DNA from 2 places in the Rossellomorea sp. KS-H15a genome. Region 2 is predicted to be linked to the other one. Evidence: a T-box and tRNA genes for the amino acid it is inferred to sense, from the RefSeq annotation. Region 2 holds a T-box; the other holds one or more tRNA genes.
What was found. A T-box is a leader RNA that pairs with one kind of tRNA and senses whether it is charged. The one in region 2 lies ahead of M1J35_RS13130 (tryptophan--tRNA ligase), so its partner is inferred to be a tRNA-Trp.
Positions count from the first base shown of each region.

Region 1: it encodes a tRNA-Trp, which carries the amino acid that the T-box ahead of M1J35_RS13130 (tryptophan--tRNA ligase) is inferred to sense. The anticodon was not compared.

Region 1 covers NZ_CP096886.1:1,800,087-1,815,284, forward strand. The annotation lists rRNA gene M1J35_RS09220 (23S ribosomal RNA) at 1-82, shown strand, start outside; rRNA gene rrf (5S ribosomal RNA) at 255-371, shown strand; tRNA gene M1J35_RS09230 (tRNA-Asn) at 379-453, shown strand; tRNA gene M1J35_RS09235 (tRNA-Ser) at 460-551, shown strand; tRNA gene M1J35_RS09240 (tRNA-Glu) at 567-641, shown strand; tRNA gene M1J35_RS09245 (tRNA-Val) at 673-748, shown strand; tRNA gene M1J35_RS09250 (tRNA-Met) at 823-896, shown strand; tRNA gene M1J35_RS09255 (tRNA-Asp) at 988-1,064, shown strand; tRNA gene M1J35_RS09260 (tRNA-Phe) at 1,228-1,303, shown strand; tRNA gene M1J35_RS09265 (tRNA-Thr) at 1,318-1,393, shown strand; tRNA gene M1J35_RS09270 (tRNA-Tyr) at 1,410-1,493, shown strand; tRNA gene M1J35_RS09275 (tRNA-Trp) at 1,528-1,601, shown strand; tRNA gene M1J35_RS09280 (tRNA-His) at 1,613-1,688, shown strand; tRNA gene M1J35_RS09285 (tRNA-Gln) at 1,728-1,799, shown strand; tRNA gene M1J35_RS09290 (tRNA-Gly) at 1,804-1,878, shown strand; tRNA gene M1J35_RS09295 (tRNA-Cys) at 1,886-1,959, shown strand; tRNA gene M1J35_RS09300 (tRNA-Leu) at 1,968-2,051, shown strand; tRNA gene M1J35_RS09305 (tRNA-Gly) at 2,056-2,129, shown strand; gene M1J35_RS09310 (carbohydrate ABC transporter permease) at 2,437-3,333, shown strand; gene M1J35_RS09315 (carbohydrate ABC transporter permease) at 3,333-4,160, shown strand; gene M1J35_RS09320 (ABC transporter substrate-binding protein) at 4,243-5,520, shown strand; gene M1J35_RS09325 (cache domain-containing sensor histidine kinase) at 5,663-7,474, shown strand; gene M1J35_RS09330 (response regulator transcription factor) at 7,455-9,023, shown strand; gene M1J35_RS09335 (ThuA domain-containing protein) at 9,040-9,765, shown strand; gene M1J35_RS09340 (Gfo/Idh/MocA family protein) at 9,785-10,810, shown strand; gene M1J35_RS09345 (Gfo/Idh/MocA family protein) at 10,826-11,866, shown strand; gene M1J35_RS09350 (sugar phosphate isomerase/epimerase family protein) at 11,879-12,847, shown strand; gene M1J35_RS09355 (sugar phosphate isomerase family) at 12,924-13,112, opposite strand; gene M1J35_RS09360 (B3/B4 domain-containing protein) at 13,093-13,764, opposite strand; gene queG (tRNA epoxyqueuosine(34) reductase QueG) at 13,864-15,003, shown strand; gene M1J35_RS09370 (amidase domain-containing protein) at 15,089-15,198, shown strand, end outside.
Region 2 covers NZ_CP096886.1:2,580,087-2,595,284, forward strand. The annotation lists gene cls (cardiolipin synthase) at 1-1,021, shown strand, start outside; gene M1J35_RS13110 (hypothetical protein) at 1,136-1,315, shown strand; gene M1J35_RS13115 (HAD family hydrolase) at 1,532-2,188, shown strand; gene M1J35_RS13120 (NUDIX hydrolase) at 2,211-2,837, shown strand; gene M1J35_RS13125 (metal-dependent hydrolase) at 2,950-3,558, shown strand; T-box leader at 3,626-3,866, shown strand; gene M1J35_RS13130 (tryptophan--tRNA ligase) at 3,928-4,926, shown strand; SAM riboswitch class I at 5,035-5,144, shown strand; gene M1J35_RS13135 (methionine biosynthesis PLP-dependent protein) at 5,236-6,360, shown strand; gene metC (cystathionine beta-lyase) at 6,353-7,537, shown strand; gene M1J35_RS13145 (bifunctional homocysteine S-methyltransferase/methylenetetrahydrofolate reductase) at 7,557-9,404, shown strand; gene metH (methionine synthase) at 9,385-12,831, shown strand; gene M1J35_RS13155 (STAS domain-containing protein) at 13,659-14,501, shown strand; gene M1J35_RS13160 (ring-cleaving dioxygenase) at 14,681-15,198, shown strand, end outside.

The DNA.
Region 1 (15,198 bases), 780 kb from region 2:
GATGACTAGGTAGATAGGTCAGAGATGGAAGCATGGCGACATGTGGAGTTGACTGATACTAATCGATCGAGGACTTAACCACAAAGAGTCATTATTTTAATGAACAACAATTGGTCGATATTCGGCTTTCTTGACATCAATCCTTTATCTAGTTTTGAAGGAATAAAATTTATATGAAAATATAAAAAAATCCTTGAAAAAAATTATCTACACGATATAATAGTACTTGTCCTTAAAAAAGAGACAATACATAGTCTGGTGACAATGGCGAAGAGGTCACACCCGTTCCCATGCCGAACACGGAAGTTAAGCTCTTCAGCGCCGATGGTAGTTGGGGGATCTCCCCCTGTGAGAGTAGGACGTCGCCAGGCATATCGTTCCGCAGTAGCTCAGTGGTAGAGCTATCGGCTGTTAACCGATCGGTCGCAAGTTCGAATCTTGCCTGCGGAGCCAATATATGGAGAGCTGTCCGAGTGGCCGAAGGAGCACGATTGGAAATCGTGTAGACGGTTAACGCTGTCTCAAGGGTTCAAATCCCTTGCTCTCCGCCATTATATTTTCAATAAGGCCCATTGGTCAAGCGGTTAAGACACCGCCCTTTCACGGCGGTAACACGGGTTCGAATCCCGTATGGGTCACCATTTTCTTTCAAAAAGAATTCATTTACATAGTGGAGGATTAGCTCAGCTGGGAGAGCATCTGCCTTACAAGCAGAGGGTCGGCGGTTCGATCCCGTCATCCTCCACCATGATTTTTACGAAGCGTAAGCGGAGTAAGATAATCTTTCTTCATTATTATGTGTAACTTAACATATCTTATCGTCGCGGGGTGGAGCAGTTCGGTAGCTCGTCGGGCTCATAACCCGAAGGTCGCAGGTTCAAATCCTGTCCCCGCAATACCATTTTTGCTTGTTATTAGTAAAAGATTAACTTTGATCTTTTATGAGTGACGCAAGGATAGTTATTTTCGCTAGCGCGAAAAAACTTTGGTCCGGTAGTTCAGTTGGTTAGAATGCCTGCCTGTCACGCAGGAGGTCGCGGGTTCGAGTCCCGTCCGGACCGCCATTTTTACTTAGAGTATTGTTTCTTGAAAAGGAAAAGGGTTTCGAAAAGCGAGAAGGTCGAGGAAGCAATCGAAGGAACACCGCAGCGTATTTAACATACGTGAGGATGTGACTGAGTGAGCTGACGAAGAGATTCGAAGCTTAGCGGAAGCCGGAAACTATTTGGCTCAGTAGCTCAGTTGGTAGAGCAATGGACTGAAAATCCATGTGTCGGCGGTTCGATTCCGTCCTGAGCCACCATTTATTTACTTGATGCCGGTGTAGCTCAACTGGTAGAGCAACTGACTTGTAATCAGTAGGTTGGGGGTTCAAGTCCTCTTGCCGGCACCAGTCAAGTGATTTAGCTGGAGGGGTAGCGAAGTGGCTAAACGCGGCGGACTGTAAATCCGCTCCTTCGGGTTCGGCAGTTCGAATCTGCCCCCCTCCACCAAGCTTTTTTGCTAAAGCAGAATAAGCATCCATATAGGGGTATAGTTTAACGGTAGAACGAAGGTCTCCAAAACCTTTGGTGTGGGTTCGATTCCTACTACCCCTGCCAATTTTAACATGGCGATTGTGGCGAAGTGGTTAACGCACCTGATTGTGGTTCAGGCATTCGTGGGTTCGATTCCCATCAGTCGCCCCATAAAAGTCACATTTTTATTTCCGTGACATATACTATCAGTGGGCTATAGCCAAGCGGTAAGGCATCGCACTTTGACTGCGACATGCGTTGGTTCGAATCCAGCTAGCCCAGTAGTGCGGAAGTAGTTCAGTGGTAGAACACCACCTTGCCAAGGTGGGGGTCGCGGGTTCGAATCCCGTCTTCCGCTCCAATATTAAGGCGGCATAGCCAAGTGGTAAGGCATGGGTCTGCAAAACCCTGATCACCGGTTCAAATCCGGTTGCCGCCTCCAAATGTAATGCCGGTGTGGCGGAATTGGCAGACGCGCACGACTCAAAATCGTGTTCCTCTGGAGTGCCGGTTCGATCCCGGCCACCGGTACCACATCGCGGGTGTAGTTTAGTGGTAAAACCTCAGCCTTCCAAGCTGATGATGAGGGTTCGATTCCCTTCACCCGCTCCAACTTACATACGACAGACTTTCTCTTTATGAGGAAGTCTTTTTTATTTGTTCAAATCTCAGCATTATTTCAACACCACTTAATGATTTGCAAAACTAACTTTTCACACAAAACTCACAACCTTTTCTTTTACCCATCACCCACCAAAACAAAACCCATCTAGTCAAAATAGTGCACCTTCTTCGTCAATTGAGTTCCCCTTATTAAGAAAGCGCTACCATTATAATAAAAGAAAGCGATTACACAGATAGGGTGGTGATACGGGTGGAACCAAAGATTCAGACTGGACCAGTAAGCCCAGATGTACAAATGAAGGCAGTGACAAAGAAGAAGTTCAAGTATAAGAGCTTGCTGACGTACGCTGCCTTTGTTGGACCGGCACTTTTATTTTTCTTAGTGATTCAGATTCTTCCATTCTTGATGGGTGTGTATTATTCCTTCACCTCATGGAATGGTGTCAGCTCGGTTGTCGAGTGGGTTGGATTCGATAACTACAAAAAGATCTTCACGGATGATAAGACGTTTTTTAATTCATTCATGTTCACTACGAAGTTTATGTTTGCGGCAGTGATCATCAGTAACTTGATAGGATTCGGATTTGCCCTGTTGTTGAATGCCGCGTTGAAGACGCGCAATATCCTGAGGACGGTATTCTTTATCCCCAACGTCATCGGGGGATTGTTACTAGGGTTCATCTGGCAGTTCATCTTTGTTAAAGGATTTGCATCACTTGGGAATATGACGGATATCGGATTCTTTAAGATGCCGTGGCTTGGTGATGAGAAGACGGCTTTCTGGGGGATTGTCATCGTATTTGCCTGGCAGATATCGGGGTATATGATGGTCATTTATGTAGCGGCATTGCAAGGGGTGGACAATTCACTTCTTGAAGCAGCGAAAATGGATGGGGCATCAAATTGGACCCTCCTCACAAAAATCATTATTCCTTTAATATTACCTGCATTCACGATTTGTTTCTTCCTGACGATTTCGATGGCATTTAAAATATTTGATCTTAACATCTCGCTGACAGGCGGTGGGCCATTTAACTCCACGCAATCTGTAGCGATCAATATCTATCAGGAAGCTTTCCAGAATAACCGTTATGGACTTGGGACGGCGAAGTCGATTCTGTTCTTTGTGGTAGTGGCCGTGTTTACGACGGTCCAGGTAATGGTGACGAAGAAGAAGGAGGTTGAGGCGTAATGGGCAATCGCTATACGAAAAGAACATTTGTATTAGAGATCATCGGGATTGTGATCGGGCTCATTTTCCTTATCCCTTTCTACTTCGTACTGGTCAACTCGGTGAAACCATTTGCTGCGATTTTGATTGATGCGGCAGCATGGCCGGAGGAATTTATGTTTTCGAACTACGCAAAAGTGTGGGAAGTCATTAATTTCCCCCGGGCTTTCTGGAACTCATTGATCATCACCGTTTTCAGTAATATTGGCCTAGTGATCATCAGCTCAATGGCGGCGTGGAAAATGGTCCGTACGCCAGGGAAGTTCAGCAAGATCTTATTCGTGATCTTTGTTTCAGCCATGGTGATCCCGTTCCAGACGGTGATGATTCCCTTGATGAAGGTCGGGGGTACACTGGGACTGACAAATAGCATTCCCGGTCTCATTCTCATGTACTTTGGGTTCGGAGTGCCACTTTCCCTGTTCTTATATCACGGATTTGTGAAAACCGTCCCGATTGAAATCGAGGAATCAGCGATGATAGACGGCTGCAGTCAGTTTGGCGTGTTTTGGAGAATCGTCTTCCCATTACTGAAGCCGATAACGGTTACTGTGATTATTTTGAACACATTGTGGATCTGGAATGATTACCTGCTTCCACTCCTTGTGTTACAGGATGCGGAACTGCGTACGATCCCGCTTGCTGCAAGCTCCTTCTTTGCACAGTATACGAAGCAGTGGGATATGGGACTTGCAGCTTTGGTACTTGGGATCACACCGATCATCATCTTCTTCCTGTTTTTGCAGAAGCATATTATCAAAGGAATTGCGTCAGGTTCGATCAAGTAGATATAAAGTTTCTGTCGAGATGGTCTATCATTGATACAGAAATTTATATAAAATATTTTATATCAGGGAGGTCATTCCATTTATGAAGCGTATTTTATTACTATGTATGTCTTTGGTTTTAGTATTTGGAATCATTGCAGGTTGTTCTTCTAAAGACAAAACAAGCAGTTCAGGCGGGGATTCAGGTTCAGGTGATGATGTCGTAACATTGAATTTCTTCCAGTTCAAGGTTGAAATTGCCGATCAGCTTCAAGAAATGATCAAAGAATTCGAAGCGGAGCATCCGAACATTAAAATCAAGCTTGAAACCGTTGGTGGAGGTGCCGATTACGGTGCTGCCCTTAAAGCGAAATTTGCATCAGGTGAAGAGCCGGATATTTTCAACAATGGTGGATTCAAAGAGTTAGAGCTTTGGAAAGAGAAGCTTGCGGATCTTTCTGGTGAACCTTGGGTTGAGCATGTCCTTCCGATCGGGAAAGTTCCGATGACGGATGAGGACGGCAAGCTTTATGGTATGCCAGTTAACTTAGAAGGGTATGGTTTTGTTTACAACAAAGATTTATTCGAAAAAGCAGGTATCACTGAGCCTCCTAAAACGATTGATGAGTTGAAAGACGCTGCGAAGAAGCTCGAGGCGAAGAAAATCACTCCATTCTCAGCTGGTTACGGCGAATGGTGGGTAATCGGTCAGCATTTACTGAACATTCCTTTTGCACAACAGGAAGATCCGGATGCGTTCATCGCGGGACTTTATGACGGTTCTGAGAAGATTGTAGGGAACGAGAAGTTCAAACAGTTTAAAGAAGTACTGGATACTGAGCTTAAATATGCCAACGATAATCCTTTAACAACGGATTATAATACGCAGGTCACGTTGTTTGCTTCTGGTGAAACGGCGATGCTTCAACAGGGGAACTGGACGGAGAACATGATCACGGAGATCAACCCTGATATCAACATGGGCTTCCTTCCGATTCCGATCAGTAACGACGAGAATGCAGATCGCCTTCCTGTCGGTGTACCGAATAACTGGGTATTGAATAAGAACTCTAAACACCTTGAAGAAGCGAAAACATTCTTGGAGTGGATGGTTTCATCTGAAACAGGTAAGCGTTATATCACAGAAGAATTTGCGTTCATTCCTGCATTTGATAATATCGAGCCGAATGGTCTTGGTGACCTGGGTCAATCCATCCTTGACTACTCTAAGGATGAGAAGACGATTCCTTGGACTTGGTTCAAATGGCCGGATGGAGCGAACAAAGAATTCGCTGCGACCATCCAGGAATATGCAGCCGGAAAAATTGATTATGATACTGTACTTGAGCGATTCCAACAAACGTGGGATAACTTGAAGTAAACAGAATAGTAGAAAGCATGTCTATTGAAGGCATGCTTTCTATTTTATAAGTTTAGTAGGAATATTTCGAAAAAATACTTCCAAGAGCGGGGAATAACACTTTATACTAGTGTATAAGTGAGACCTGGGAGGTCCGTCCCTCATGTTAAAGACAAGCATTCGGAATAAGTTGATTGCGCTGTTGATGATTACAACGATTGTGCCGTTTGGCAGTTCGATCATCATTACATATTTGTATACGAAGGATTCGATTGAGGAGCAGGTGGTGAAGGAAAGCAGTAATCTCCTTTATCAGGGGAAGGTGAACTTGGAGAGCTATATCAATGAGCTTAACGGGTTATCGCTGTCCCTCTATAATAATCCAGATTTCATCAATTTCATGAGGTCACCGGGTAAGGAGAATAACTACCTGACGATCGGCATCGTGAAGAATATTGTGCAAACGATTCTCTACACTGGAGATACGATCAACGGGGTGCGAATATCCTTCGCCGATGGTGACCGTGTTATTTCGGCAACGAAGCGTTCGACCGTTGTGTTCTCCAATAGAATAAAAGATTCACAGTGGGAATACTTCAGAAATGCAGAACGAAGCCCGTACAATATGTACATTGAACCAACCTATAGTCAGGAAGAGGAGAATATTAACCGGTCGAAGGAAATCATCACGATTCACAGGGCGTTCCGGAATGTTCCCGGCGACGAGGTGCTGGCGTATATTTCCCTGGACATCTCTCCGGATAAAATCATTGATTTAAGCAGGAACCTCTATAACCCTGATTCTGAGGAATTCTACCTCCTGTCATCAGAAGGGGAAATGATCTACAGCTCGGATCGCGACGTATCTGATGATGGAAACAATCAGAAGTGGATCAGAAAGATCATGGAATCGAAGGATGTCTCAGGGACTCTTGAGTGGAAGGAAGATACGTTCAACGGGGTGATGATGTACGATCAGCTCCCGGCTTCCGCAGGCGGATGGTTCCTGGTGAAGAGGGTATCGTATGCGAACCTCTATGAAAGTGCCTTTAGCGTGGCGAAGATCAACATCCTGTTCGGGGTTCTTGGCTTGACCCTCGTTGTGCTTGCGACTCTGTTTGTTTCCTTCAAAATTACATCTCCAATCCGGATACTACTTTCAAATATCCAGGAGGTGGAAAAAGGGAATATGAAAGTACAGGCGGAATCATTCGGTTTTGATGAAATCGGGATCCTTGGGAATAGATTTCAGCAGATGATCGAGCGGATCAATCATTTGATCAACAGGGAGTATAAGCTAGAACTTGAAAACAAAACGAATCAATTAAAGGTCCTGCAGTCGCAGATCAATCCCCATTTTCTCTACAATGCCTTGCAGTCCATCGGGACAATTGCGCTTAAGAACAGGGTTCCGCAAATATACTCCCTGATCACCCATTTATCTAAAATCATGAGATACGGGATGAATATGGAGGAGGATGTGGTTCCTTTAAGCAAGGAAATCAACTATACGAACGCTTATCTCCTTTTACAAAAGGAGCGGTTTGGGGAAAACCTGGAGTATAGTGTCGAGGTGGATGATGGGGTAAAGGGTGTTCCCGTTCCCAAAATGATCCTGCAGCCCCTCATAGAAAACTACTTCAAGCACGGGTTCGACATCCGTGATGGAGTGGGGAGGATTGATCTGACCTGCTTTCAGGATGGGAAAGAACTGGTGATGGTCGTCCGGGATAATGGAGCAGGGGTGACAGAAGACAGGCTCAGGGAAATAGAAGAGCATTTCAAAGCAGATGCATGGAATAAAACCGGTGATGAAACCAATATAGGGCTGAAGAACGTGTATGTAAGGCTAAAACTTTACTATGACCATCAGGCGGCTCTGCTACTTGAGAATCATGAAGATGGAGGCTTTATGGTCACCATGAGGCTGCCACTCAGAATGGAAGGTGAGGCAAATGAAAGCAATCATCATTGACGACGAAAAGCATGTGCGTGAAGGGTTACTTTTGTTGGCAGAATGGGAAAAGCACGGTATCCATACCATCCTAGAGGCGGAAGATGGGGACGAAGCCATCGAATTGATCACAGAGCACAGGCCCGAGATCATCTTCACGGATATGCGGATGCCGAAGAGGGACGGCATCACCCTGTTAAAATGGCTTCATGCCTCTGATTTGACAAGCAAGACCATCGTTGTGAGCGGATATGATGACTTTGAGTATATGAGAAACGCAATCCATTATAAGAGCTTCGATTACATCCTGAAGCCGATTGAACCGGATGTACTGAATGACACGCTGGATAAAGCGGTATTGGAATGGAATGAGCAGGCCCGGTCAAGAAGGACCCAAGTCGAGGAAAACAGAGTACTCAATGAGGCCAAGCCTCTATACTGGGATCGATTATTTTCCAGTCTTTGCGCGAAGGAGAGCATTACGGCTGAAATCGTGGATAAGGTTGAGAGGGAGTTCGATGTTTCACTGCCGAAGCTTGAGAAAACGGTTGCGCTCCTGCCGATCAAGCCGATTGTCATGAAATCCTTTCAGGGAGACAGGGACCTCGCCTTTTTCACCCTCATTAATATTTGCAATGAGCTTCTTCGAAAGCAAAATGATGGGGTATGCTTCCGGAACAGCCACAAAGAAGAGGAGCTTGTCATTCTCTTCTGGAATGATAAGCGTGTGACCTATCTGCTGGAGGAAATCTACTCAATAATCTATCAATATAGCAAGGTGTTTACGGTCCTCGCTCTCGGGAAGAAGTCAAAAAAGGTGAATGAAGCCTATGAATCCGCCCTTGAAGTATTTTCAAGGCATGCCCTCCTGGATCAGAAGAAACTGGTCACACACCGGGATGTGAAGAGCGGGCACCTCCTTCATTTATTGGATTACTCCAATGAATTGAAATGGGCCATCCGTTCTGGAAGCAGGGAGCAGGTCCAGCACCAGCTGGAAGCGATCTTCTCTCAGTTAGAAAACAGACATACCATCTCCATCGAGCAGCTTAAGGCCTGGGAAGATCAGTTTGAACTGTTGCGTAATAATTGGTTGAAGGAATATGAGATCAAGCGTCAGGAACCTTTCTACCGGGGAACGGATTATTGGAATGAAGACGGATCGTTTTCGTTCCGGAAGTTTAAAGAAGAGAAGACAAAAGAATTTATCGAACTTATTCAGACACTGACAAACGTTAAATATCAGAAGGAAAAAAACAATATGCAGCATATTGAAGAATATCTGCAGCAGCATTATCAGGAGGATATCAACCTTCAGGACATCGCCGACAGGTTTTTCTTAAGCAGGGAATACATTTCCCGTAAGTTTAAGCAGGATTATGGAGCGACCATCACGGATTATATCACCGGTATCAGAATGGAAAAGGCGAAAAAGCTCCTGGAAAACCCGTATTTAAAAATTTACGAAGTGGCCTACGGAGTAGGATACGGGAATGAAAAATATTTCAGTAAGGTGTTCAAGAAGCACACGGGTGTTACACCAAATGAATACCGGCATGCACAAATATAAACTTGGAGGTTTTACAATGGTAAACGTAACCGTATGGAATGAAAATCGTCATGAACAAAAGAATCCGAAAGTGAGAGAAGTGTATCCTGAAGGAATTCATGGTGCCATCGCTTCTTTCCTCGGAGAAGCGTCCTACAATGTAAAAACCGCTACATTGGATGAAGGTGATCACGGATTGACGGAAGCAGTGCTTGAAGATACGGATGTATTGGTCTGGTGGGGCCATATCGCCCATGAAGAAGTGAAGGATGAGGTGGTCGAACGGGTGAAACAGCGGGTCCTCGACGGAATGGGCTTGATCGTCCTTCATTCAGGTCACTTCTCTAAGATTTTCAAAACCTTGATGGGAACATCCTGTGATTTGAAGTGGCGGGAAGCGGATGAAAAGGAACGTATCTGGATTGTGGACCCGAGCCATCCGATCACAGCCGGTTTAGGGGAATATTTTGAGCTTGAAAAAGAAGAAATGTATGGAGAGCATTTTGACATCCCGGCACCGGATCAGCTTGTGATGGTGAGCTGGTTCGAAGGTGGGGAAGTGTTCAGAAGCGGGTGTACATATCAGCGTGGGAACGGAAAAGTATTTTACTTCCGTCCGGGACATGAAACCTATCCGACTTATTACAATGAAAATGTCCAAAAGGTCATCGTCAATGCCGTGAAATGGGCTGCACCGGTGGATCATGCAAGACCTGTATATGGGAATGCAAAGCCGCTCGAAGATATCAAAGGATCAAACTGAAAATAGAGGAGGAAAAATCATGAAAACATTAAGAATCGGGGTCATCGGATGTGGAAGCATTGCTCAGCACCGTCACCTTCCGGAATACGCAAATAATAAAAACGTTGAAGTAGTCGCCGTATGTGACATCGTCGAGGAGCGGGCATGGAAACTCGCCGATGCAGTAGGAGCTAAAGCCTATACCAATTATAAAGAACTGCTGGCAAATGCTGATGTGGAAGCAGTGAGCGTATGTACACCGAACTACCTGCATGCACCGATTTCCATCGATGCCTTGAACGCAGGAAAGCATGTACTATGTGAAAAGCCGATGGCGACTTCAAGCGAAGAAGCAGAAAGTATGATCGATGCCTCTGTTAAAAGCGGTAAAAAGCTGATGATCGCTCACAACCAGCGTTTTGTCCCTTCTCATCAAAAAGCGAAGCAGCTGATTGAAAACGGGGAAGTGGGCAAAATCTACAGCTTCCGTTCGGCATTCGGCCACGGCGGTCCTGAAGGCTGGAGTGCTGATGGCAAGGATAGCTGGTTCTTCAAAAAGGATGAAGCGTTCATCGGTGCCATGGGTGACCTTGGTGTTCATAAAACAGATCTTCTCCGTTACATCTTAGGGGAAGAATTTGCTGAAGTCGGCGCCTTTGTGGAAACAAGCGCAAAGGAAAATGCCGATGTGGATGATACGGCAGTATGCGTATTGAAAACAGAAAGCGGTACAATCGGTACCCTTGCAGCAAGCTGGTCTTATGTGTCCAAAGAAGACAACTCCACCATTATATATGGAGAGAAAGCGATTCTCCGTTTAGAAGATGATCCGGTAAACTCCCTTGTCGTGCAATACTCGAGCGGGGAAGTAGTGAAGTATGAGCTTGGCGGCATCCAAACGAATGACGAGGGAGGACAGTCGAATTCCCGCGTGATCGATCAATTTGTACACTGCATCCTTCATGATGCAGAGCCTCCCGTACCGGGTGAAGAAGGAAAGAAATCACTTGAGGTTGTGTTGGCAGCTCTTGAATCAAGTGAAACAAAACGAATTGTAAAGCTATAAAGGGGAATGCGAGCGATGAACAAACTTCGGATGGGAGTGATCGGCGTCGGGGGGATCGCCCAGACGCGTCACATCCCTACTTTTATTAAACTATCAGATTCAGTATCGATTGAAGCGATCAGTGATATCAATCCCGGCACGGCTCAAACTGTCGCAGAAACCTTTAACATCTCGCACGTGTTCAGTGATTATCGGGACATGTTCGCGCATGTGGATGCCGTAACGGTCTGTACTCCAAATAAATTTCATGCGGAAATCACGATTGCCGCCCTCGAAGCGGGTCTGCACGTGTTTTGTGAGAAACCGATGGCCATGACTCCTGAGGAATGTGAAAGAATGATCGGTGCCGCTGAAGAATCAGGGAAGGTTCTGGCGATCGCCTATCATTATCGTTTCATGAAGGACTCTCGTGCGGCGAAGCGGGTGATCATGGAAGATGAAATCGGAGAACCGATGGTCGCCAGGGCAAGGGCGATCCGTCGCCGCAAAGTACCGGGGTGGGGAGTGTTTACCAATAAGGAGCTTCAAGGCGGAGGCAGCCTGATCGACTACGGATGTCACTTCCTCGATTTATCCCTGTGGCTTCTCGGAAATCCTACACCTGTCGAAGTGACGGGAACGACCTATAACAAACTTAGTAGAATGCCTGATCAAGTGAATCAATGGGGGGATTTCGATAAAGAGACCTTTGAAGTCGATGATCACGTGACCGCTTATATCAGATTCGATAACGGGGCATCCATGCTTTTTGAAACGTCATGGTCCGCAAACGTGAAGAGTGATGAAGAAAGCATGAGCATCTCAGGGGAAACGGGGGGAGTCGATTTATTCCCATTCCAGATGAATCAGATGAAGCACGGCATGCTTCTGAATAGTGATGCGGATTGGCTTCCCGGTGAAGACGATCCGAGTCTTCCCCAAGCACAGAACTTTATCAACAGCTGTCTTGGTTTAGAGGAATTGGTTGTGAAACCGGAGGAAGCCATGCAGGTGTCCCAAATCATAGATGCCATCTATAAAAGCAGTGAAACCGGACAAAGCATCCCATTGAAATAGGAGGAAGTATAAATGAAACTAGGCGTATTTACCGTATTATTTTCACAAAAAAACCTTGATGAAATGCTGGATTATGTAAAAGAAGCCGGTCTTCACGCAGTGGAAATCGGTACGGGAGGATATCCCGGAAATGCCCACTGTGAGCTGGACGCCCTTTTAGAAAGTGAAGAAAAGAGAAACGAGTACTTAGAGAAGGTAACGTCACGGGGACTTCAGATCAGTGCGTTCAGCTGTCACGGAAATCCGATTTCCCCTGATGCTGTCTTTGCTGAAGAATCCCATGCTGCCCTGCAGAAAACGATCAAGCTAGCCGGATTGATGAATGTACCGGTGGTCAACTGCTTCTCCGGAACCGCTGGGGACCATGAAGGAGCCAAGCATCCGAACTGGCCGGTATCACCTTGGCCGAACGAGTACGGAGATATCCTGAAATGGCAGTGGGAAGAAAAGTTGATTCCGTATTGGAAAGAGATAGGGAAGCTAGCAGAGGATCATAATGTAAAAATCGGTCTCGAGCTCCACGGAGGGTTCCTTGTACATACTCCGTACACGTTATTGAAGCTTCGTGAAGAAACATGCGATGCAATCGGAGCCAATCTGGATCCAAGTCATCTTTGGTGGCAGGGGATTGATCCGGTTGCAGCGATCAAGATCCTTGGAAAGGAAAATGCGATCCACCATTTCCATGCGAAGGATACATATATCGACCAGGACAACGTCAACATGTACGGTCTGACAGATATGCAGCCATACGGCAGCATCCAGACAAGGGCGTGGTCCTTCCGTTCGGTTGGATGCGGGCACAGCTTGCAGGAGTGGTCGGATATGATGAGTGCCCTTCGCACATTCGGGTATGATTATGTCGTAAGCATCGAGCATGAAGATCCGATCATGTCGATTGAAGAAGGGTTCGGCCGTGCGGTGAAGAACCTGAAGTCGATCTTGATTGAGGAACAGCCGTCGGATATGTGGTGGGTGTAGGTTTTTTTGAAGGGAGAGGGTCCATAGGGCTCTCTTTTTTTTTGAGAGTAAGTGTGGAGGTGCCTCGTGTTAACATTTATTGTAAATTGGCTGGATTATTTGCTGAAACGGCTGGATTTTCACAAATAATGGCCGGATCCATCGTGATTTCGGCTGGTTTCACGATAAAAATGGCCGGATTATGGTGAATTTCGGCCGGATTCGGATTGAACCCGGCCACTGTCAAAATTGAGTTGGAGAATCCATTATCCACCAACCACTTCAAACGAACCTTCCCCTCCATGAATCCCGATGAACATATCCATCAATGATTTCGTCAGTTTCCCGCTTTCTTCTTTAGAAAGGGATGGCTTCAAAAATATGATCTGTACGGCATTTTTCGTCTGTTCCCCGATCGGTGCACGATCAGAGTCGACGAATGGACTTCCGAAAGGTCCGTCCCCGTCACAGGCGACGATGAGGTTTTCCAGGGAGTTTTCCCGGCCGTTGAGCCCTGTGTAGGTTTGTCCCGTTTCCCCTACTTTTAACTCGATGTGATTTCCCTTGAGCCCCGAACAGTCGTATATGCCGATCGGCACTTCGTATTGAAGGGAGAAGAAGTTATTGAGATCGATGGCAGAGTTGATGGTCGTCAGATAATTTTGTTTTTTGACACGGCGGAAAAGGGCCTCGGCTGAATGACGGTACCGGTTGGGATCTTTTCCAGTCCTCTTGAAGATTTCCCTCCAGGCGGCAATCCCTTCCAGTTCAGTGACACTCTTATCATGAAGGTCAAAGAATATCGATTCCTGAAACAGTTGAAGTCTGCCCTTCAGCATTTGAGGAGAAGAGCCGACTTCGATATGATGGTATTGAATGAATCCGACTTTGAAATCGGGGATTTTACTCGTAATGGATGAATCTATTGTGATTTCCACTTATTTTCCCTCCACATTTGTTTTAAAATAGTTTATCATAATACACATTGCTATTTCACGAATGCTTATTTAAATAAATGCAGAAAGGAGGCAGGGGCAATGGATATAAATCAATTAAAACAGGATATCATTGCGTACAGTAAAGAGATTGGAATAGATAAGATCGGGTTTACCACGGCCGATACGTTCTCTGAAATGAAGAACCGGCTCCTTCGTCAGGAGATGCTAGGGTATCAATCCGGATTCGAGGAGAAGGATATTGAGAAGCGGGTCGATCCTTCCTTGATATTTGATCAACCGAAATCGATCATCGCGATTGCCCTTGCCTATCCTTCCAAGATGAAAAATGCGCCACAAAGCAAGCGTGGGGAGAGACGGGGGATTTTCTGCAGGGCATCATGGGGGACGGATTATCACCATGTGCTCAGGGATCGTCTTTCAAAGCTTGAAGAGTATATTGTCTCCAGAGTCCCACAGGCGCGTTTCAAATCCATGGTGGATACGGGGGAACTTGTGGACCGGGCCGTGGCGGAGCGTGCAGGGATCGGCTGGAGCGGAAAAAATTGTTCCATCATCACACCCGAATTCGGATCATATGTGTATTTGGGGGAAATGGTGACAAATCTTCCATTTGCACCGGATACACCTATGGAGGACCAGTGCGGGACATGCAATAAATGTGTGGACGTATGCCCGACGGGGGCCCTCATGGAAGGCGGACAGCTGGATTCCCAAAAATGCATTGCGTTTTTAACTCAAACGAAGGGATTTCTTGCGGATGAGTACCGGGTGAAGCTCGGAAATCGCCTGTACGGTTGTGACACCTGTCAAACCGTTTGTCCTGAAAATAAGGGGATGGACTTTCATTTTCATGAAGAGATGGAGCCGGATCCGGAAATCGCGAAGCCACTCTTAAAGCCCCTATTAACCATCAGTAACCGTGAGTTCAAAGAGAAGTACGGGCATGTATCGGGTTCCTGGAGAGGAAAGAAGCCCATACAGCGAAACGCCATCATTGCCCTCGCTCACTTTAAAGATGAGACGGCCGTAGAGGACCTTATCCATGTTATGGAAAAAGATGTGAGGCCCGTCATGCGGGGAACCTCCGCATGGGCTCTGGGGAAAATCGGCGGAGAAACAGCGGAAAAAGCACTTCTCATGCAGCAAGCGGTTGAAACGGATGAAGAAGTCATGGATGAAATACGAAAAGGTCTTAATTTAATACAGCACAAAGGATAAACTCGTCAATTCTCCTCGAGTTTATCCTTTTTTGTTTTGAACGGTTTGAGTGGAGCATATCAATTAGTGAGGAGGGGAGACGATGATTCGAAAGCTGTTAATGGAAAAAGTCCATCATGTAATCGAAGAATATACTTCTCGCAGTCAATCAGATTACGAGAGTGACAAAGTGAGAAGAAAAAAAGCATCTTGCGA
Region 2 (15,198 bases):
TAAGGATATTGAGTCCGCTGAACAATATGTTTGGATCCACTTCTTTATCATTCGGGATGACGAAGTCTCTCAAGAGTTTTTTGATGTATTGACGAAAAAAGCTCAAACGGGTGTGGATGTCCGTCTATCTGTTGACTTTCTTGGGTCAGATATTCATAAAGAGTCCATCAAGAGGCTGGAAAAGGCCGGAGTAAAGGTTACGAAAAGCAGACCCATTAAATTTAAGAATATTTTCTATTCCCTTCACCATCGGAACCATCGCAGGCTTATTTCCATTGATGAAAGCATTGCCTATATTGGAGGATTCAACATGGGGGATGAATATCTCGGAAAAGATCCAAAGCTTGGCTACTGGAGGGACTACCATATTCGGTTGGCAGGCGATGCGGGGAAAGAAGTATATAAGCAGTTCAAAAAAGATTGGACAGAGGACGGTGGCGAGAGTTTAAAGAGTGCTGCGCGACCATATACGTCAACAAGCTCTGAAGGCAGTGTTCATTTCATTTTTTCTACTGGAGATCCTCTTATTGAAAGAACCATTGACTGGATAAATGAAGCAGAAACGAGTGTGACCATCACAACCCCATATTTTATCCCCACCAATAAGCTTATCACCGCATTGAAAGATGCGGTGAAGAGAGGGGTCGAGGTGAATATCCTTGTACCGGATGATACGGATGCCTGGTTCACCAAACCCGTTAGTTACAGAATAGAAAAGAGCCTTTTAGAAGAAGGAGTGAAATTATATCTGTATCAGAAGGGGTTTTTTCACGGTAAGGTGATGGTTGTAGATCATGCATGGGCCGACGTAGGGACAGCCAATTGGGATCCGCGCAGCTTTTACTTAAATGATGAGAGCAACTGCATCATTCGGGACGAAAAAGTGGCGAAACATTTGGAATCCCTAATTGAAAATGATATGAAGGATAGTGAAAAGCTGACCATGGAAGCTTTCGATGAGCTGCCCTCCTGGGAAAAAGCCTTACAAAAGACACCCCCCTGGCTTTATTATTACTTCTAGTTCAATCTGGATTCATGATGTACGGAGGTAAAAATTTTTGTTGAATAAGAAAATATGGTAAAGTGTTCTCATATAGTTTAGATATAAACACCTTAATAAAGAAAGGGATTGTCCATGAGCGAGCTCTTGTTTATAGCTTTGTTTGTTCTTTCGTTAATGGCATTTACGTTTTTTAATGTGTCAAAGAAGAAACATGTTTCAAAGTATCACAAGTCGATAGCAGTCACAATTGTCATCTTCTCTGTGATCGGCATGATGTTGGCGGTCCTTCTTTACCTTCCGAACGCTTCTTAGAAAACGGAGAATACTGAAAAAGCAAAAGACACAAGAGGAAGGTCTCACGTGTCTTTTTTTTATGTCTGAGGATGGTGGACCAAACCCTACTTATAGATTGTTTGCCTCACGGTGGGCGGAAATTTGATATGATTAGATATGGCTTAATGAAAGCTCGTGGAAAGATCGAATCATCATGGATACTGACTGTGCGTATGGCAATAAAGGAGAATATAGATGAAAGCAGCAATGATTTTTGATATGGATGGTACATTATTTCAAACAGACCGCATACTTGAGGCTTCACTTCATGATACCTTCCAATTACTTAGAGATGAAGAAATGTGGGAGGGGGATACACCTCTCGAAAAATATAGAGAAATAATGGGTGTCCCCCTTTCTGATGTGTGGAGGACCCTATTGCCCCTGCATCCCTTGCATACACATGAAAGAGTAAATGAAGTATTTCAGGATAAATTGATTCAAAACATACTGGATGGAATGGGCGCCCTCTATACCCATACAGAAGACCTCTTAGCCTATTTGTCCGAAAGGGGATTTCCGATTTTTGTGGCAAGTAACGGCTATCCACGTTATCTCGAGACAATCGTGGAATATTATGGGTTGGATCGATGGATTTTATCCTGCTATAGTATTGAGGATATTGACTCTGAGGATAAGGGGGAACTCATTCGGAAAGTGAAGGTCGATCATGATCTCAGTCACGGAATTGTGATCGGAGACAGACGATCTGACTTTAAAGGAGCCGAGGCGAATGAGTTCCTCTCCATCGGATGTGCTTTTGATTTTTCTCAGGAAAATGAGTTACATGAAGCAGACATCGTGGTCGGTGACTTGATTGAAATCAGAGAATATTTAGAGAAGGTGAAATGAAATAAGAGAGAGGAGTGATCGAGTGGAGGAGGAAAAACTGGCCATATTGAATGAGAGTGGAGATAGGTTAGGGGTCACGAGCCGTTCGGAGGTGCACGCGAAGGGTTACTGGCATGAGACCTTTCACTGCTGGTTTGTTCATTATGACGAGGATTTGAAGGAAACCTTCATCTATTTTCAGTTAAGAAGTGACGATAAGAAAGATTTCCCCGGTCTTTTGGATATAACGGCCGCGGGACATATTTTGTCCGATGAGAAGATTGAAGACGGTGTGAGGGAAGTCCACGAAGAGTTGGGAATCAAGGTCAAGTTTGAGGAATTGGAGGCTTTGGGGGTGGTAAAAGGGGAACTCATTCAAGAAAATATGATAGACAGGGAGCATACCAATGTATTCCTCTATACCAAGCCGGTCTCATTCGAGGAATTTCAGCTTCAGACGGAGGAAGTTTCAGGTATTTTACGTTCATGCCTGTCCGATTTCAAATCGCTTATTCAACGTGATAAAGCAGAAATCGAACTTGAAGGATTTGTTGTCACCAAGGATGGGGTTAAGAACGATATCAGCAAAAAGGCTGGTTATCATCATTTCGTCCCTCATGAAAGGCCCTACCTTATCAAAATCATCGATCGAATAGAACAGAAAATGTAAGAAAATAATTCCTCTTTCCCATAGCGGGAATGGATGATGAAGGCTATCATGAATATTTGGTACATACATACTGTGAAAGAGAGTAGGAGAAACATTGAACGGCACAGCGCACATGGCAATTGGAGCAGCAACAGGTTTTATCGTGGCGAATTCATTTGGATCCGGTCCGGGTGCGACAGCCACACTTGTAGCAATCGGCGGGATATCCGGACTCATACCTGATTTGGATATTGATGGAAAGCTTAGTAACAAAGTTACTTTCTCCCCCCAAATGATCAGGTCGGTGGCGCAAATCATCGGCTTTCTCATGATGGTGTACAGCTACCTGGAAGGCATTGGGAAAGAACGGTGGCTTGGGATTGGCTATGGGGCAGGAATGATGTTACTCACAAGCTTCATCACCCAGAGAAGGATGCTGATGATTACCGGCATAGGTGTGACGGCATGTGGATGGCAATTAAATGAAATATGGTTATGGTTACTGGGCATCTATATATTTATTGCTTCCTTCGTGTCACATCGCAGTTATACCCACTCTGTACTGGGGTTGATATACTATGCTATCATCGCTCGTTATCTCGAGACTTCTATCATGATTGATGGAGTATTTGAAGCATGTGTCATCGGATATGCGAGTCATTTGATCGCGGATATGAAGTTTCTCCCTTTTAATAAGAGAGGCATAAAGCTCTTCCTTCCTCTTTCGTCAAAAGAAATGTAAAAATGTGTTTATACCTACTTGACCATTATTTACCTATACATTAAAATAATGGGAACACAATAAATGGTTAATTGCGATGAAGAAGAAGAGTAGACGATCGAAACATTTAAGAGAGCTGATGGATGGTGAGAATCAGTATGGGGAATCGTTGAATGGGCTTTTGAGCATCCAGGCTGAAATAAAGTAGGTTTGGCGGAAGGTCTCACCGATAAAAGGGACGATGTATAGAACGTGACTTCTGTACAGATGAGTGCGTTTACTGAAGTGTAAGCGAATGAAGGTGGCACCACGGGTTTCCCGTCCTTTTTTAGAGGACGGGAAGCCCTTTTTGTGTTTTCTGATTATTTTTCAACGGAGGGTATGATGGGGATGAAAAAACAAGTTCTGACTGGTATCAAGCCAACTGGCCGTATACATTTGGGGAATTATATTGGGGCGATTAAACCGGCATTGGGATTGGCGGAGAACCAATCATATAACACTGCTTATTTTGTTGCGGATTATCATGGTTTAACAAAAATCCATGATCCCATTGAAATGAAGGAGCTTTCATATGGGGTGGCGGCAGCGTGGTTAGCGTTAGGGTTGAATCCTGATTCAGCGATTTTTTACCGTCAATCTGATGTGCCTGAAATCTTTGAGCTGAGCTGGATCCTTTCTTGTTTTGCACCAAAAGGATTATTAAACCGGTCTCACGCATATAAATCAATGGTTGAAGAAAATAAAGAAAGCGGCAGAAATGTTGATGCTGGAGTCAATATGGGATTATTTACGTATCCCATTTTAATGGCTGCGGATATCCTCCTTTTCCAAACCGAGTTGGTCCCTGTCGGAAAAGATCAAATACAGCATGTGGAAATTGCCAGAGACATAGCTGAAAGCTTTAACAATCAATATGGAGAAACATTTGTCATCCCTGAATACGTCATCCAGGAAGAAACGGCCGTTCTACCGGGACTGGACGGCCGCAAGATGAGTAAAAGTTATAATAACACCATTCCTTTATTTGAAGAACCAAAAAAGCTTCAAAAATTGATCAATAAAATCAAAACGGATTCTTCACTTCCTGAAGAGCCTAAGGATCCTGACGATTCAATCATTTTTGGTCTTTACAAAGAATTTGCAACCACTGATCAATCGGAAGAAATGAGAAGGAGATTTCAACAAGGAATAGGCTGGGGGGAAGCGAAGAAAGAACTTTTCGACGTAATGAATTCATTCATCGAAGTACCAAGGTCGGAATATGAAGACCTATTGAACAATCGGGATAGACTGGATGCCATCTTACTGAATGGAGCCATAAAAGCACGAAAAAAAACAATCCCATTCATGAAAGAGATTAAAAGGAAAATAGGAATGTATCATTGAAATAGAATAAAATGATCATGATGTTTTTCAGATAATTCATAATTGTCATTGACATTTCTATGTCTTTGTTATAAGTTATGAGAAAGCATTTTAACAATTTCATATTGTTTCTTATCAAGAGAGGTAGAGGGACTGGCCCGAAGACACCTCAGCAACCAGCCACAGTAACAGGTATGGTGCTAATTCCAGCAAGTTGATGTCAACTTGGGCGATAAGAGGGAGAACGAACGTATAAAACCTTCTTATTTTCATAAGAAGGTTTTTTGTTTTTTCCCCTTTTCATTTTCTAGGGACGAAAAGGAGAGAAGGATGTTGAAAAAACATATTGATACTTTGCTTGTCCAGGCAGGCAATCGGAAGGATTCAGCTACTGGTGCCGTAAGTCTGCCCATTCATTTATCGACAGCATATGAACATAGAGGAATCGGTGAATCAACCGGTTATGATTATACGAGAACAGGAAACCCAACCAGGGCGACCCTTGAAGAACTACTGGCTCAATTGGAAGAGGGGCATAGAGGATTTGCATTCAGTTCGGGAATGGCTGCGATTCAGGCAATTCTGGGTTTATTCTCAAGTGGGGATGAATTGATTGTATCGAAGGATCTTTACGGAGGAAGCTACCGCTTATTCGTTCAGTATGAAGCCCAATATAATATCAAATTTCATTTTGTTGATACAAGTGATACTCATTCTATAGAAGAGCACATATCGAAGAGGACGAAGGCTATTTTTCTTGAAACACCAACCAATCCATTAATGAATGAAGCAAATATTTCTGAGGTCGCAGCCATTTCAAAGGCGAGTGGATTACTTTTAATCGTCGATAATACCTTTTATACACCAGTTCTGCAAAAACCGCTCAAAGAGGGAGCAGACCTGGTCATTCACAGCGCTACCAAATACTTAGGGGGCCATAATGACGTTCTGGCCGGAGTTGTCATAGTCAACACAGAGGACTTGGCTGAAAGGATCTATACGATTCAAAATTCAATCGGCGCAGTCCTTGCACCATTTGATTGTTGGCTCTTAATAAGAGGGTTGAAGACCCTTAGTCTAAGAATGGCCCAGCATGAAAAGAATGCACGAAAATTAGCCCAGTATCTTAAAGGGCATGACTGTGTAGCGGACGTCTTATATCCCGGGAAAGGGGGCATGCTTTCCTTTCGCATTGCCAAGGAAGAATGGATCGGTCCATTCCTCCAACATCTAAAGGTTATAACGTTTGCTGAAAGTTTAGGAGGGGTTGAAAGCTTTATCACCTATCCTGCCACCCAGACCCATGCCGACATTCCTGAAGAAGAACGAAATAGACTTGGCATCTGTAACAGATTGCTCAGGTTTTCCGTAGGAATAGAATTTATCGACGACCTGATCGAAGACTTGGAGAATGTTTTTCAACAATTGGAAAAAGAGGTGTTAACGTATGAGTAAAAAACCATTTTCACTTCAGACGTCACTCATCCATTCCCGCGGATTTGATAAAGAGACAGGAGCTGTTTCTACGCCGATTCATCATGCTACAACCTTTCATCAACAGGATTTTGATCAGTATGGTACGTATGACTACAGCCGTTCGGGGAATCCAACAAGGGAAACAGTCGAAGAAACGATAGCGGAATTAGAAGGCGGGGTAAGGGGTTTTGCCTTTTCATCCGGTATGGCTGCCATCTCAACAAGCTTTCTATTATTGTCGAGTGGGGATCACGTACTCGTCTCGGAGGAAGTATATGGGGGGACATACAGGATGATCACGGAAGTCCTTACTAAATTTGATATAGAATACTCTTTTGTGAATATGAAAGATCTTCATGAGGTGGCTTGTGCAATTAAGCACAATACGAAGGTGATTTATATGGAAACCCCGTCGAACCCCTTATTGAATATCACCGATATTGAAGGGGTCGTAAAGCTTGCCAAGGCAAATGACTGCTTAACATTTCTGGATAATACATTCATGACGCCATTGCTGCAAAGGCCAATCAGTCTAGGAGTGGATGTTGTCCTGCACAGTGCAACGAAGTTTCTTGCCGGACATAGTGACGTCTTAGCAGGACTTGCGGTAACGGGAGATGAAGAGATTGCGGGGAAACTTGCTTTCCTGCAGAATTCGTTTGGGGCGGTACTCGGGGTACAGGATTGCTGGCTGCTCTTAAGGGGGCTGAAAACATTGCATGTCCGATTGAAGGAATCATCGGAGTCAGCTTATAAGATTGCAAGCTTCCTAGAAGGCAGAAAGGAAGTAGAAGAAGTGTATTACCCGGGCTTGAGCTATCATCCCGGTCGTGAAATTCAAGTCCGGCAGGCAGAGGGTCCCGGGGCAGTACTATCCTTCCGGTTAAAAGGGGAAGAGGAAGTGAAGCAACTCATCAAACATGTAAACATTCCTGTATTCGCCGTCAGTTTAGGAGCTGTCGAATCGATTCTATCCTATCCATCAAGAATGTCACATGCTTCCATGCCTAAGGCTGAAAGAGAGAGAAGAGGGATTACAGATGGGTTATTGCGCTTATCCGTTGGTCTTGAAAACGCGGATGAATTAATAAAGGATCTTCAAAATGGTTTAGATAGTATACAAAAAATCAATCGAAACAACGTGATCAATTTGTAAAGGGGGAGGATGGGGCATGATGCCATTGCTGGAGGCATTGAAAGAGAGAATCTTGATTGCAGATGGAGCGATCGGAACATTGTTGTATTCATATGGAGTGGACAGATGCTTTGAAGAACTGAATCTTTCTCACCCAAATGAAGTGTTGAAAGTCCATAAAGAGTATATCGATGCCGGAGCCGATATCATACAGACCAATACGTACGGGGCCAATTATCAAAAGCTTTCCAGATACGGATTGGAGGATTCGGTTAAAGAAATTAATACAGCTGCAGTGCGTCTGGCAAGAAAAGCAGCGGGAGAGAACACCTATATTCTAGGCACGATCGGGGGAATAAGGGGCATTAAACAAAATGTGTCCCTCGAAGAAATCAAAAGAAGCTTTCGTGAACAGCTTTACTGTTTATTATTAGAGGGTGTAGATGGCATTCTGCTGGAAACCTATTATGATTTCGAGGAATTGACCACAGTGCTGAACATTGCTAAACGTGAAGCGGATATTCCCGTCATTGCTCAGGTTTCCCTTCATGAAACAGGAGTCCTTCAAAATGGAATGGAAATCAAAGATGCCCTTCAACAATTGGAATTATTGGGGGCGGATGTCGTCGGCATCAATTGCAGGATGGGACCATTTCATATGGTGAATTCATTAGAGGAAGTGCCCTTACCGAAAAGGGCGTTTCTATCCGTCTATCCTAACGCGAGTCTCCCAAACTATGAAGAAGGTCGATTCTATTACTCCGCTGAGCCAGATTACTTTGGGGATATCAGCAATGAACTGCGTCTTCAGGGTGCAAGAATCATTGGGGGATGTTGTGGAACCACACCCGATCACATTCGTTCTGTAGCTGCAAGATTGAAAAGCCGGGAGCCTGTGAAGGAAAAAAAGGTGAAAAAGAAAAAAGTAGTTCAGTTATCTTCACCATCCATCAGTGGAAGCTTGCTGCATGAGCAAGTGAGAGAAAAGAAAACGGTCATCGTTGAACTCGATCCACCCAAGCATCTTGACACGAAATTGTTTTTCCAAGGAGCGGCGGCGCTTAAGGAAGCCGGCATTGACGCTCTCACCCTTGCCGACAATCCGCTGGCATCGCCAAGGATTAGTAATGATGCAATCGGGAGCATGGTAAAGTCGAAATACGATCTTACACCTCTCGTTCACATCACTTGCCGGGATCGAAACCTGATTGGACTTCAATCCCATTTAATGGGCCTGCACACATTAGGGATACACAACTTATTAGCGATAACGGGTGATCCTGCCAAAATCGGGGACTTTCCAGGTGCTGCATCCGTATATGACCTTTCTTCCCTGGAACTTATAGAACTCATTAAACAAAATAATGAGGGAATATCGTTTTCCGGTAAGTCACTGCGGGAGCGGACTCAATTTTCAGTTGGGGCAGCCTTTAATCCGAACTTCCGTCATTTAGACGCTTCTGTGAAAAGACTGGAAAAGAAAAAGAAAGCCGGAGCCGACTATTTTATTTCTCAACCGATCTTTGGGAAAGAACAACTGATCCAAGTATATGAAGCGACGAAGCATCTGGAAATTCCGATTTTCATCGGTGTCATGCCGTTGATCAGTTCAAGAAACGCAGAATTCCTTCACCATGAAGTACCAGGAATCAATGTGCCGGAAGAAACGAGACAAAGAATGAAGGAAGCGGGTAATGATCCCGTCATAGCTGGAGCAGTCGGAATGGAGATAGCCAAAGACTTGCTGGATACGGCAATCCAGCTGTTTAATGGAATATATCTGATTACACCTTTTGTAAGATATGATATGAGCATTGAACTGTTTCATCATATACAAGAGAAAACCAACACGGAAAGAGAGGTTCCCTATGGCCATCACATTGTTTGAAGAACAGCTTAGAAAGAAAATACTCGTACTTGATGGAGCAATGGGGACGATGCTTCAACAAGCAAATTTATCGCAGGAGGATTTCGGAGGGGAAGAACTGGAAGGATGTAATGAAAATCTTGTATTGACAGCGCCGGAGGTTATCTATCAGATCCATCATGAATATTTGAAAGCGGGGGCTGATGTGGTTGAAACGAATACCTTTGGCGCAACTCCCATCGTACTGGACGAATATGATTTAGGCTATAAAGCATACGAAATCAATAAAGTAGCTGCTGAAATCGCCAGGAAAGCAGTAGAAGATGTCTCGACTTCTGATTGGCCAAGATTCGTTGCAGGATCGCTTGGTCCTACTACGAAAACGTTATCCGTGACAGGGGGAGTGAGCTTTGATGAAATGGCAGATAACTACCGTGTCCAAGCAGAAGGCCTTCTCGATGGCGGAGTTGATGTGCTATTACTTGAAACGAGTCAGGATGCTTTAAATGTAAAAGCAGCGAACATCGGCATTCGATCGGCTTTTGAATCCAGAAGGAAAGAAATCCCGATTCTGTTATCCGGAACCATTGAGCCTATGGGCACTACACTGGCCGGTCAAACGATTGAATCATTTTATTTATCCCTTGAACATTTAAACCCTTTGGTCGTTGGCCTTAACTGTGCAACGGGGCCTGAATTCATGCGTGACCACGTCCGTTCGTTATCGGATTTGGCCACTACCTATGTAAGCTGTTATCCGAATGCCGGTCTCCCGGATGAAGAAGGGAACTACAATGAGACAGCTGATTCCCTCAGTGTAAAGATGAAAGGTTTCGCTGAGAAAGGGTGGCTGAATCTTGTAGGAGGATGCTGCGGGACGACACCGGAGCATATACGTGCCCTTTCAGAGGTTGTGAAGGGATTCCCGCCACGAAAACCCAATATGTCTCATCCCCATGCGGTGTCGGGAATTGAAGCCTTCATCTATGAGGATGAAGACAGAAGGCCGATTCTGGTCGGAGAACGGACGAATGTCATCGGTTCACGTAAATTCAAACGATTGATTGCAGAGAATAAGATAGAAGAAGCTTCTGAGATTGCAAGGGCTCAGGTGAAAAACGGTGCCCAGGTAATCGATATCTGCCTTGCTGACCCTGACCGGGAAGAAGTAGAGGACATGAATGTTTTTATCCAGGAAGTGGTGAAGAAGGTTAAGGTCCCACTTGTCATCGATTCAACGGATGAGAAGGTGCTTGAGGCCGCTTTGAAATTTTCTCAAGGAAAAGTGATCATTAATTCAATTAACCTGGAAGACGGAGAAGAAAGATTTGCTAAGGTCGCTAAATTGATGAAAGCCTACGGAGCGGCAGTGGTGGTCGGGACGATCGATGAAAAGGGAATGGGGGTGTCAGTGGAGCGAAAGGTGGACATTGCCCTTCGTTCACATAGATTGTTAACGGAGAAATATGGGATTGCTTCTGAAGATATCATCTTTGACCCTCTCGTATTCCCGGTCGGTACGGGGGATCAGCAATATATAGGATCAGCCAATAGTACGGTGGAAGGGATCAAGAAGATTAAAGAAGCCTTGCCTGATTGCCCTCATATACTTGGTGTCAGCAATGTTTCTTTCGGGCTGCCCCCTGTCGGAAGGGAAGTCCTCAACGCTGTGTATCTTTATCACTGTACAAAGGCTGGACTCGACTATGCAATAGTCAACACGGAGAAGTTAGAGCGCTTTGCCTCTATTCCTCAGGAAGAAGTCCGAATGGCTGAGAAGCTTTTATTTGAAACGACGGATGAATCACTTGCTGAATTTACATCATTTTATAGGGGGAAAAAGAAAGAAGTAAAGGCTCCAGTAAACACAATGACCTTAGAAGAACGTTTGGCCCATTATGTAGTGGAAGGCACGAAAGAGGGGTTGATAGCTGATTTAAACATTGCTCTTGAAAAATACGAGGCTCCCCTTGATATCATCAATGGTCCGCTTATGGCCGGAATGAGCGAAGTTGGAAGATTATTTAACGATAATCAGCTGATCGTTGCCGAGGTATTACAGAGTGCCGAGGTCATGAAAGCGTCCGTCGCTCACCTGGAACCATATATGGAACAAACGGAAAGTTCCTCTTCCAAGGGCAAAGTGATTTTGGCTACGGTTAAGGGGGACGTTCATGATATCGGTAAAAATCTTGTTGATATCATCCTCAGCAATAATGGGTATGAAGTGATTGATTTAGGTATTAAAGTAACTCCCCAGGAACTGATTCAAGTCATTAGGGAAGAAAAGCCCGACATTGTAGGGTTGTCCGGTCTCCTGGTAAAGTCTGCACAACAAATGGTCATCACGGCTCAAGATTTAAAGCAGTCCGATATTTCAGTTCCTCTTGTAGTTGGGGGAGCAGCCCTTACCCGAAAGTTCACTACAAACAAAATCGGCAGGGAGTACGACGGGCTGGTGCTTTATGCCAAGGATGCAATGGATGGATTGAGTATCATGAATGGAATTCAACATGAAGAAACAAGAGTGCAACTGGAAGAGGAAAGCCGTGAGAAACAAAGCCGACTAGATGTACATGAAGAACGGTCTAGTCGAGCCACATCATCCGTTGCAGTGAAAGTACGTTCTACCGTTTCTAAAGAAGTTAAGGTTCATGTTCCATCAGACTTGATACCCCATACGATAAAGGAATTTTCACTGGACCAAATCCACCCCTATATCAATCAGCAAATGCTTCTTGGTCATCACCTTGGCATTAAAGGGAAAATTTCAAGATTGCTGGAGGAAGGGGATGAACGAACGATTCGTCTGAAAGCCGTCACGGATGAGTTGTTCCAAAAAGCAAAAAGGCAAGGAATGATCCTTGCATCTGCACGATATCAATTCTTTCCTGCTCAGTCCGATGGTGATGATGTTGTCATTTATCACTCGGAAGATCTATCAAAAGAGATAGAACGATTTCATTTTCCTAGGCAATCGGGGAATCAGCATCTGTGTTTGGCGGATTACTTAAAATCGGTTGAAAGTGGGGAAATGGATTATGTCGGATTCTTCGCCGTAACGGCCGGGGTGAAAATCAGGCAGTGGGCTAAGGAGTTGAAAGAGGAAGGGCGGTTCCTGGAAAGTCATGCATTGCAGGCCATTGCCTTGGAAACAGCTGAAGGCTTGGCTGAAAGAGTTCATGAAATGATGAGAAGCAGATGGGGTTTCCCGGATCCAGTAGACTTTACGATGCAGGACCGTTTCCGTACCCATTATCAAGGTCAACGGTTTTCATTTGGGTACCCCGCATGTCCTGAGCTTGAGGATCAGAAGAAGCTGTTTAAGCTTCTCGAGCCTGAAAAAATTGGAATCCAGCTAACAGACGGATGCATGATGCAACCTGAAGCATCGGTAACGGCCATGGTCTTCGCTCATCCGGAAGCAAGATATTTTAATGTATTATGATCATCTATAAAAAGGCAACTTCCAGAAATGGAGCTGCCTTTTTCTTTATGGTCATGACTGAAAGTGGACTGCTATTCATGGATAGGTTGGCAATGGCAGAACGTAACGTTAGAGATGAAGGGAAATCGGCCTGTAGAGTAATAAAGGGGAAATACAGAGTTAGAAAGAATGATCTTCTGTTTTTACACTTTGATTACTAAACTTGGTTTCAAGTATTTCGAGAATCTTTTCCTCAGAAAATCCTGTGATCATCGTTAAATTAAGTAAACTAGGTTTGAGACCGATAGTCTCGCAAAAATGATAGGCACTTTGGATAGCAAGCGTTTCGATACACTTTCTTGTCAGATTGTTATTCATTCTCTCATCAGCTCCCAACTATTTTGACATATGACTAAGTAGTAAGAATACGACATCATATTAAGATTAGAGGTTGGTTTCTAATAGGAGATCCCTATACATCAAAATAGTATATCGAGACATACCCTTGCTGTCTGCTTCTCTGGTAATACCCCCATTATACACTTTATATTGTGAATTGTAGAGGTTATTTACAAAATAATGTAATATTATTTGAAAATGCTTATTATTCATACTTTTTTATTTTTCCAGCACATGAGACGATTTTTTTACCTTGCCATTTCATATTGTATTCATTCCCGGGGTGGCTCTAAATGACATTGATGCATGAATGTGTTATATAATAGAAGGAGAGATAAGATAGTTTTGAACATTTTACTTGAAAAGAGTATGATTTCCAGACTACTCATAACGTCAGAAGGGGAAGAGGAAACGGAACATTTTGATGGATATTATAGGAGGAATCATACATGCATAGAAACAAAGAAGTACATACATTTTTATTGGGGAAGGCTCGTCAATTGACAGATGAATGGTATGAATCCCTGGATAAAAGTGCTACCAGTGGCGTTTATTCTTCAACTGATCCGAAAGTAATTGAAACATTAAAGAAGCAAAATTTTGAATTTCATGGAATCCTTTGCAATGTATTTGCGGAGGATCGGGAAACATTCAGAAAGAATATTGATGAATGGGTCTTAAACCTTGCGAATGATAAGGAACATTTAGATACCCCCACTCATCATATCCTTAAGGAATTTATGAGGGTAAGAAATCAATACCTGGATTTTTTGAAAGAATTTGCAGATTCTCATTTAGATGAGGGTATATTTAATCAATTTAATTTATGGAGCAAGGTGATTATAGAAGCATTCGACCGGGTCATGATACGTTTTGTGGAGTTACAGTCTGAAGTTGTGGAACAACAGCTCCAAAATCAGCAGGAAATTATTAATGAACTCAGCTCGCCGGTCATATCCCTGAATTCACATACCGCTCTTTTGCCACTAGTAGGTAACATTGATCCTACAAGGGCGGAACTCATCTTAGAAAATGCCTTGGCTCAATGTGTAGATATGGAAGTTTCCCAATTGTTCATCGATTTATCCGGTGTCGTATTAATCGATACGATGGTAGCTCATCAAATTTTCCAGCTGATCGACGCACTTCAATTGATTGGGGTGAAACCAATTCTTTCAGGGCTGCGACCTGAAATCGCTCAAACGGCCGTTCAACTTGGATTGAATTTCGAACACCTCACTATCACCTCGACATTGTCACAAGCTTTAACAATCAAAAACAATGAGATATGATCAAACCGATTAAAAGCATCCGTACATTGTGTATGGATGTTTTTTTACATTCAGTGCGTTCCCCTTCACGATCATAAGGAACAATAAAAACTCTGAAATTAAATATCTTGAATTAAAGATAATTATCGTGTATGATACAACTATAAGGTAAATACCATCTCTTAAGGAGTGAAAATAAAATGAACTTAAAACCATTAAAAGGGCAGCATCATGTTTCTGCCATAACAGCAAATGCAAAGAAAAACTATGAATTCTACACGAAAACCCTGGGATTAAGATTAGTAAAAAAATCCATCAATCAAGATGACACCTCTGTATATCACCTGTTTTATGCAGATGAAAGAGGGAATCCAGGGACGGACCTTACATTTTTTGAGATTCCACATGCAGGACACACATATAAAGGAACGAACAGTATTTCATTGACGGCACTAAGGGTAAAGACGGATGACTCACTGTCTTATTGGAAAAAACGTTTTGAAGAGTTAGGAGTGGACCATGATGATATATCTCATCACACCGGCCGATCTACGTTACGTTTCCGTGATTTCGAAGGTCAGCGTCTCATGCTGGTATCCGATGAAACGAATGAAGGAGTGCCCGGCGGGAAGCCTTGGGATAAGAGTCCGGTTCCAGTTGAACATGGGGTTGTCGGTTTAGGTCCTATCACATTGACCGTCGCCCGTGGAGAGAACAC